2 regions of the Streptomyces sp. NPDC027663 genome follow, and region 2 is predicted to be linked to the other one. Evidence: riboswitches for the same ligand, from Rfam matches in the RefSeq annotation. Region 2 holds a riboswitch; the other holds the start of a gene.
The links. A riboswitch is a leader RNA that binds a small molecule or an ion and turns the genes downstream of it on or off. The one in region 2 is predicted to bind ZMP and ZTP.
Positions count from the first base shown of each region.

Region 1: another riboswitch for ZMP and ZTP. It lies ahead of ACZ4SF_RS28375 (bifunctional 5,10-methylenetetrahydrofolate dehydrogenase/5,10-methenyltetrahydrofolate cyclohydrolase); the one in region 2 lies ahead of ACZ4SF_RS07630 (glycine hydroxymethyltransferase).

Region 1 is NZ_JBVHSK010000012.1:256,247-260,426, reverse strand. Features, by position in the region: gene ACZ4SF_RS28380 (CU044_5270 family protein) at 1-885, shown strand, start outside; gene ACZ4SF_RS28375 (bifunctional 5,10-methylenetetrahydrofolate dehydrogenase/5,10-methenyltetrahydrofolate cyclohydrolase) at 886-1,734, opposite strand; ZMP/ZTP riboswitch at 1,760-1,840, opposite strand; gene ACZ4SF_RS28370 (nuclear transport factor 2 family protein) at 2,182-2,547, opposite strand; gene ACZ4SF_RS28365 (hypothetical protein) at 2,718-3,020, shown strand; gene ACZ4SF_RS28360 (S-(hydroxymethyl)mycothiol dehydrogenase) at 3,274-4,180, shown strand, end outside.
Region 2 is NZ_JBVHSK010000002.1:609,229-613,408, forward strand. Features, by position in the region: gene trpS (tryptophan--tRNA ligase) at 1-203, opposite strand, end outside; gene ACZ4SF_RS07630 (glycine hydroxymethyltransferase) at 332-1,786, opposite strand; ZMP/ZTP riboswitch at 1,820-1,910, opposite strand; gene rocD (ornithine--oxo-acid transaminase) at 2,024-3,232, shown strand; gene ACZ4SF_RS07640 (nuclear transport factor 2 family protein) at 3,233-3,694, opposite strand; gene ACZ4SF_RS07645 (TetR/AcrR family transcriptional regulator) at 3,784-4,180, shown strand, end outside.

The sequences.
Region 1 (4,180 bases), on a different contig from region 2:
GTCCGCCTGCTCCCGGCACTGCCCGGCCGTACCCCGCGCACCCGGCTGATCTGGGGCCTCGCCGCCACCGCCGTCGTCCTCGTGATCGCCGTCGACGCCGTGCTCGGCGGCCCGAGCACCTCGCCGGCCGTCGCCGCGCCCCGACCGCTGACCGTCCACGCCCGCTCCAGGCCCGTGCCCCTGGAGGAGATGATCGCGCTGGCCGACGCGGCCGCGACGGACCGCTCACCAGGCCTGCGCAAGGGCACGCACGTGCAGACGTGGAGCGTCGGCCTGCGCGACGGCAAGCGCCCCGTCATGCTTCCCGAGGAGCGGGTGGTGCGCTGGCGGACGGACGGGAGCCACACGGAACTGGTCGTGGCCACCGACCCGCGCAGACCGGGCCGCCCGGTCCTCACCGACGACGGCGACGAACCGCGCCAGGTGGCGGACGGCCATGTCATCAGCCGCACCAGCTACCCGCCGATGTGGAGCGACGCCCCGCCCGAGGGGACCCCGCCGCACACCGCGGCGGCCCTGCGCGCCTACCTCACGGAAGTCGTCCGCCCCGGGACGAACCGCGGCACGGCACCGCTGAGCACCCCCGAACTCCTCGGCTCCGTCGGGGAACTGCTCGACCACTGGACCCTGGGTGCCCGCGAATCGGCGGCCCTCGTCCGCCTGCTGGCACAGGCCGAGGGGCTGCGGCCGGCCGGCGAGGTGACCGACCGCCTCGGCCGCCCCGGCCACGCGTACGTGTACCAGACCGCCGGCATTCGGCACCTGCTGATCCTTGAGCCGCGCACCGGCGCCGTCCTCGGCATGGAGGACACCGCCACCGAGGACGACCCCGACTACGGCGTGCAGGCCGGGGACCTCATGCAGTACCGGGCCTGGATGCGCTGATCACACCCCGAGCTGCCGGGCAGCGGCCGTCACGGTCTGCTCCAGCAGCGTCGCGATCGTCATCGGACCGACCCCGCCCGGCACCGGCGTGATCAGCGAGGCCCGCTCCACGGCCGAGTCGAAGTCGACGTCGCCGACGTTGCCCGCGTTGTAGCCGGCGTCGACCACCACGGCGCCGGGCTTGACGTCCTGCCCGCGGATCAGCCGGGGCCGGCCGACGGCGGCGACGACGATGTCCGCCTCACGGACCGCCGCCGACAGGTCCCGGGTGCGCGAGTGGCAGTACGTCACCGTCGCGTCCCGGGCCAGCAGCAGCATGCCCACCGGCTTGCCGAGGATGGCGCTGCGGCCCACCACCACGGCCCGCTTCCCGGCCGGATCGACGCCGTACTCGTCCAGCAGCCGCACGATGCCGCCGGGCGTGCAGGAGACGAAGCCCGGCAGCCCGAAGCTCATCGTGGCGAACGACGCGAACGTGACGCCGTCGACGTCCTTCTCCGGCGCGATCGCCTCGAACGCGGCCCGCTCGTCGATGTGGTCGCCCACCGGGTGCTGCAGCAGGATCCCGTGCACACCCGGATCGGCCGACAACTCCCGCAGGGCGCCGACGAGTTCCGCGGTGGTCGTGGTCGCGGGCAGGGTCACGTGCCGGGAGGCGATGCCGGCCGTGCGGCACCGGTTCTGCTTCATGCGGACGTAGGTCACGGAAGCCGGGTCCTCGCCGACCAGCACGGTCGCGAGACACGGCGTGGTACCGGTGCGTTCGGTGAGACCGGCGGCCTTCATCGCGGTCTCCTCCACGATGCGGCGGGCGGGCGCGGTGCCGTCCATGAGGCGGGCCTGGGTCATGCTGCACACTCCTGAGCTGGATCGACTCTCTCGCCCAGGCGCGCGGCAACCACCACGGGCCGCTCCCCGGTGGTGCTCCACCTCAGCGCCAGTCACGGCCCGCGTACAGGGTAACCGAGGGGACGTACGGCCATCGGGCCGGTCAGCGGCGCCGGACCGGCCGCCGCGTGCAGCGCGCGCTCCCGGCACGGGACGCGCGGGCAGGCGGCACGGGACGCAGGGGCAGGCGGGCCGCTCCCGGCACGGGACGCGCGGGCAGGCGGGCCGCTCGCAGCACGGACCGCAGCAGTACGGCGGGCACAGGCAGACCCGCGCCCAGAGCCGCACGCGGCGCCGACCGCCGCCCACGCCCCCCGGCGCGGCGCGGGCCGAGCAGGTCCGGGCCGGCCCGGAGGTGGCCCCGGCCCGCGCGACCCTCCTTCCGGCGCCCGCCGTACCCGCCGTGTCCTACTCGTCCCAGGCCTGGACGATGAGCTGGTCGGCGATCTTGCCGTCCCGCAGAGTGATCATCGACTCGGCGAGGACCCGGGTGCCGTCCGCGTACTCGCAGGACTCGCTGTAGGCGGCGCGGTCACCCTGCACGACGCACTGCTCCAGCTTGTGCGTCATGTCGCGGCTGTAGACGTCGTCCAGCAACTCGGCGATCCGGCCCCGGCCGTGCAGGACCGTCGGGTGGCTGGGCTGGTTGTTGTGATCGACGATGCGGATCTCCGCGTCGTCCGTGTAGAGCGACAGAAGGTTGTTGCCGGTGTTGCCTTCTATGGCCCGGCGCAGCGTCTCGATGTCGAAAGCGGACCCCGTCGCAGCGCCCATGGTGACCTCCTTCAAGCCCGCGGCCCGGCGCGGAGCGGGCCGCACGGACCCCACCTCCGAGGCTCCTCCGCCCGGGCGGTCCCGGCAAGCGCAGCCGTCCCGCTCCGCCTCACGAGTGAGCGCCGCCCGCCGCCCGTGTCCGGCCGGGGACCGCCACCGTTGCAGAAAGCATGATCTCAACACGACGCATCGCCGCCGCCGTCGGTCTGGCCGCCGGTATCGCCGGCCTCGCCGTACCGTCGGCGAACGCGGCCGACGCCGGCGTCCCGCTCGTCGGGAAGCCCGGCGCCCTGAACACGCTCGACGCGCTCGCCGCCGGCGGCATCCCCGAGGCGCAGCGGCACCAGGTCCCGCGGGTGAGCGAACAATTGCAGGAGCTCAAGCACCTCCAGGAGCTGAACCGGCTCAACCAGGTGGAGCAGGTCGCCGCGCCCGCCGCGCCCCTCCTCGGTCTCGTGGGCGCCATCCACTGACCCCGTCGCAGGCCACGAGGGCCGCCCCTTCCGGGGGCGGCCCTCACCGCTGCCCGGAGCCCCCGCGGTACCACCCGTGCCCTGCCGGACCGCCACCGCGAACGGCACGCTCCGCGCCGCGAGTTCGACAGGGGTGTCCCGGCGCCCCCCGCCGTGGCCGGAAAGATCCACGATCACCGTCGTGGCCCGTCCCGCTACCGATCGGTCGCGCGTAGTGTCGGCAGCGAAGGCAATCGAAAGAAGGGGCCAGACCATGGCGCAGGAAGTGCGCGGCGTGATCGCACCGGGCAAGGACGAGCCCGTACGGATCGAGACGATCGTGGTGCCGGACCCCGGCCCCGGCGAAGCCGTCGTACAGGTCCAGGCCTGCGGCGTCTGCCATACCGACCTGCACTACAAGCAGGGCGGCATCTCCGACGACTTCCCCTTCCTGCTCGGCCACGAGGCCTCCGGCGTCGTGGAGTCGGTCGGCGAGGGCGTCACCGACCTCGCCCCCGGCGACTTCGTCGTCCTCAACTGGCGTGCCGTGTGCGGGCAGTGCCGGGCCTGTCTGCGTGGCCGCCCCTGGTACTGCTTCGACACTCACAACGCCCGGCAGAAGATGACCCTCGCCGGCACCGGGCAGGAACTCTCCCCGGCCCTCGGCATCGGCGCCTTCGCCGAGAAGACGCTGGTCGCCGCCGGGCAGTGCACCAAGGTCGACCCGGCCGTCTCGCCGGCGGTCGCCGGACTGCTCGGCTGCGGTGTCATGGCCGGCATCGGCGCCGCGATCAACACCGGAGGCGTCGGCCGCGGCGACTCGGTCGCCGTCATCGGCTGCGGCGGCGTCGGCGGCGCGGCCATCGCCGGATCCGGCCTGGCCGGCGCGGCGAAGATCATCGCCGTGGACATCGACGACCGCAAGCTGGAGAAGGCCCGCGCCCTGGGCGCCACCCACACCGTCAACTCCAAGGAGACCGATCCGGTCGCGGCGATCCGCGAGCTGACCGGCGGCTTCGGCGCCGACGTCGTCATCGAGGCCGTCGGCCGCCCCGAGACCTACCAGCAGGCCTTCTACGCCCGTGATCTCGCCGGCACCGTCGTCCTCGTCGGCGTCCCCACCCCCGGGATGAAGCTCGAACTGCCGCTGCTGGACGTCTTCGGCCGCGGCGGCGCCCTGA
Region 2 (4,180 bases):
GCGGCGGCCAGCCGGGTGTTGGCCCGCAGTTCCTCCGGGTCCTGCGGGACCGTGATCGCGTGCAGGTCGACGACCATGTAGAAGGCGTCGTGGGACTCCTGCAGGGCCACCCACTGGCGGACGGCGCCGAGGTAGTTGCCCAGGTGGAACGAGCCTGCCGTGGGCTGGATACCGGAGAGCACGCGAGGTCGGTCTGAAGCCATACCCCTCATTGTCGCAGAGTGACGGGTGGGTTCGGTGCGTGGGGAACGGCGGGCACGTTGTTGCCGAGCGCGCCCACGCGGCGGAGCCGCATCATCGGATACGGCCCCGCCGCCCCTGACGGGGTGCTTCAGCCCAGGTCGACTTCCGGGTACAGCGGGAAGCCCGCCACCAGGTCCGTGGCCCGCTGGGCGATCTCCTGCGCGACCTTCTCGTCCAGGACGTGGGCCGCCTTGGACGGTGCGCCGGACTTCGTGGTGCCCGGCTCGGTGGTGGTGAGGACGCGGTCGATCAGGCCCGCCACCTCGTCCATCTCGGCCGTTCCCAGGCCACGCGTGGTCAGGGCGGGGGTGCCGACGCGGATGCCGGAGGTGTACCAGGCGCCGTTCGGGTCGGCGGGAATGGCGTTGCGGTTGGTGACGATGCCGGAGTCCAGCAGGGCCGTCTCGGCCTGCCGGCCGGTGAGGCCGTAGGAGGTGGCGACGTCGATCAGGTTGAGGTGGTTGTCGGTGCCGCCGGTGACGAGGGTGGCGCCGCGGCGCATCAGGCCCTCGGCCAGCGCCCGGGAGTTGTCGACGATGCGCTGGGCGTAGTCCTGGAAGGCCGGCTGCCGGGCCTCGGCGAGGGCGACGGCCTTGGCGGCCATGACGTGCGGGAGCGGGCCGCCGAGGACCATGGGGCAGCCACGGTCGACCTGGTCCTTGAGGGAGTCGTCGCACAGGACCATGCCGCCGCGGGGGCCGCGCAGGGACTTGTGGGTGGTGGTGGTGACGATCTGGGCGTGCGGGACCGGGTCGAAGTCGCCGGTGAGGACCTTGCCCGCGACCAGGCCGGCGAAGTGCGCCATGTCGACCATGAGGGTCGCGCCGACCTCGTCGGCGATCTCGCGCATGATCCGGAAGTTCACCAGACGGGGGTACGCGGAGTAGCCGGCGACGATGATCAGCGGCTTGAACTCGCGGGCCTGGGCGCGCAGGGCCTCGTAGTCGATGAGGCCGGTGGCCGGGTCGGTGCCGTAGGAGCGCTGGTCGAACATCTTGCCGGAGATGTTCGGGCGGAAGCCGTGGGTGAGGTGGCCGCCGGCGTCCAGGGACATGCCGAGCATGCGCTGGTTGCCGAAGGCCTGGCGCAGCTCGGCCCAGTCGGCCTCGGACAGGTCGTTGACCTGGCGGGCGCCGGTCTTCTCCAGGAACGGGGCCTCGACGCGGTCGGCGAGCACGGCCCAGAAGGCGACGAGGTTGGCGTCGATGCCGGAGTGCGGCTGGACGTAGGCGTGCCGGGCGCCGAAGAGCGCCTTGGCGTGCTCGGCGGCCAGGGACTCCACCGTGTCGACGTTGCGGCAGCCGGCGTAGAAGCGGCGGCCGATGGTGCCCTCGGCGTACTTGTCGCTGAACCAGTTGCCCATGGCGAGCAGGGTGGCCGGGGAGGCGTAGTTCTCGGAGGCGATCAGCTTGAGCATCTCGCGCTGATCGGCGACCTCCTGGCCGATGGCGTCGGCGACGCCCGGCTCGACGGCACGGATGACGTCGAGGGCGGCGCGGAAGGCCGTGGACTCGGTGGAGAGGGGGGCGGAACTCTCGGGCATCGGGGACCTCCGGACGGTGTGCGTACAGCGTTCACGTTCGGCCCAGGCGCACGGCACTCTTTCCGGCTCGGGCCGCTCCCTGATGGTCCGTCCCATCCCTAGCGCGCCAGTCACGGCCCGCTCGTCAGCCTACCGGGCGCGCCGGACGGGGAAGATCCCGCGTCCACCATGCGAGCGAGGATAGGAAAGGGATCACCGTCGTGTCCGGGAGAGTCACCGTCGTATCCGGGAGAGGCCGTGACCACTGCTGAAGACCTCATCGCCATCGCCGACGCGCACTGCGCGCCCACCTACGATCCGCTGCCGGTCGTGATCGCCGCGGGTGAGGGGGCGTGGCTGACGGATGTGGACGGGCGGCGGTACCTGGATCTGCTGGCCGGCTACTCGGCGCTGAACTTCGGGCACACCCACCCCCGGCTGGTCGCGGCGGCCAGGGCCCAGCTGGAGCGGGTGACGCTGACCTCCCGCGCCTTCCACCACGACCGGTTCGCGGCCTTCTGCGCCGAGCTGGCGGACCTGTGCGGGATGGAGATGGTGCTGCCGATGAACACGGGCGCGGAGGCGGTGGAGAGCGCGGTCAAGACGGCCCGGAAGTGGGGGTACCGGGTGAAGGGCGTGCCCGGGGAGATGGCGAAGGTCGTGGTCGCGGGCGGCAACTTCCACGGCCGTACGACGACGGTGATCAGCTTCTCGACGGATCCCGAGGCGCGGGCGGACTTCGGGCCGTACACCCCGGGGTTCGAGATCGTGCCGTACGGCGACCTGACCGCGATGCGGGCGGCGCTGACGGAGAACACCGTGGCCGTGCTGCTGGAGCCGATCCAGGGCGAGTCCGGGGTGATCGTGCCGCCCGCCGGCTATCTGCCGGGGGTGCGGGAGCTGACGCGCGAGCGGAACGTGCTGTTCGTCGCCGACGAGGTGCAGTCGGGGCTCGGCCGGACCGGGCGGACCTTCGCGTGCGAGCACGAGGGGGTGGTGCCGGACATGTACGTGCTGGGGAAGGCGCTGGGCGGCGGGATCGTGCCGGTGTCGGCGGTGGTGTCGAGCGCGGCGGTGCTCGGGGTGTTCCGGCCGGGCGAGCACGGGTCGACGTTCGGCGGCAACCCGCTGGCCTGCGCGGTGGCGCTGGAGGTGATCGCGATGCTGCGGACCGGCGAGTACCAGGCGCGGGCTGCCGAGCTGGGCGAGCGGCTGCACCGGCTGCTGGGCGAGCTGCGCGGCACGGGCCGGGTGACGGCGGTGCGGGGGCGCGGGCTGTGGGCCGGCGTGGACGTGGCGCGGCCGGCCGGCACCGGGCGGGAGGTCTCCGAGAAGCTGCTGGCCCGTGGGGTCCTGGTCAAGGACACCCACGGGTCGACCATCCGGCTCGCACCCCCGCTGGTGATCGGCGAGGAGGAGCTGGAGTGGGGGGTGGAACAGCTGTGCGAGGTGCTGTCCGGGGCGTGATCAGCGCAGCGGGATGTCGGTGCCGTGCAGAGCGGCGGGCCGGGGGCCGAAGATGCGCCGGTCGGCTTCGCCGATGGGCACGTCGTTGATGCTCGCCTCGCGGCGGCGCATCAGGCCCTGCTCGTCGAACTCCCACAGTTCGTTGCCGTAGGAGCGCCACCACTGGCCGTCGGCGTCGTGGCACTCGTACTGGAAGCGGACGGCGATGCGGTTGCCGTGGAAGTCCCAGAGGCTCTTGCGCAGGGCGTAGTCCTGTTCGCGCTGCCATTTCTCGGTCAGGAAGGCGACGATCTCCTCCCGGCCGGTGACGAAGCGGTCGCGGTTGCGCCAGACGGAGTCCGGTGTGTAGGCGAGGGCCACCCGGTGGGGGTCGCGCGTGTTCCAGGCGTCCTCGGCCGCCTGGACTTTCTGACGGGCGGTTTCCTCGGTGAACGGCGGGCAGGGCGGGCGTCCTTCGGGCACGGCGGTCTCCTCAGGTCATCGAGAACGTACGTTCTCCATCAATGGGGCTAAGGTAGAGAACGCACGTTCTCAGCGTCAAGGAGACCCGCATGCCGGCCCCGATCACCGAGGAACGAAACCGCCTGGACCGCGAAGCGCTCCTGGACGCGGCGGAGGCGCTCTTCTACGCGCACGGCATCCAGGCGGTCGGGATGGACCGGGTCCGCGAGGCGTCGGGTCTGCCCCTGAAGCGGATCTACCGGCTCTTCGCGACCAAGGAGGACCTCGTGGTCGCCGTGCTCCGGCGCCGCGACCGGCGCTGGCGCGGCCACCTGGCCGACCGCGTGGAGAGCGTGCAGGACCCGCGTGAACGGGTGCTCGCGGTCTTCGACTGGCTCGGCGAGTGGTTCGCTCAGCCCGGCTTCCGCGGTTGCGCCTGGATCAACGCCCACGGCGAGCTGGGCTCGTCCTCCGAGCCGGTCCTGGCCGAGGTCCGGTCCCACAAGC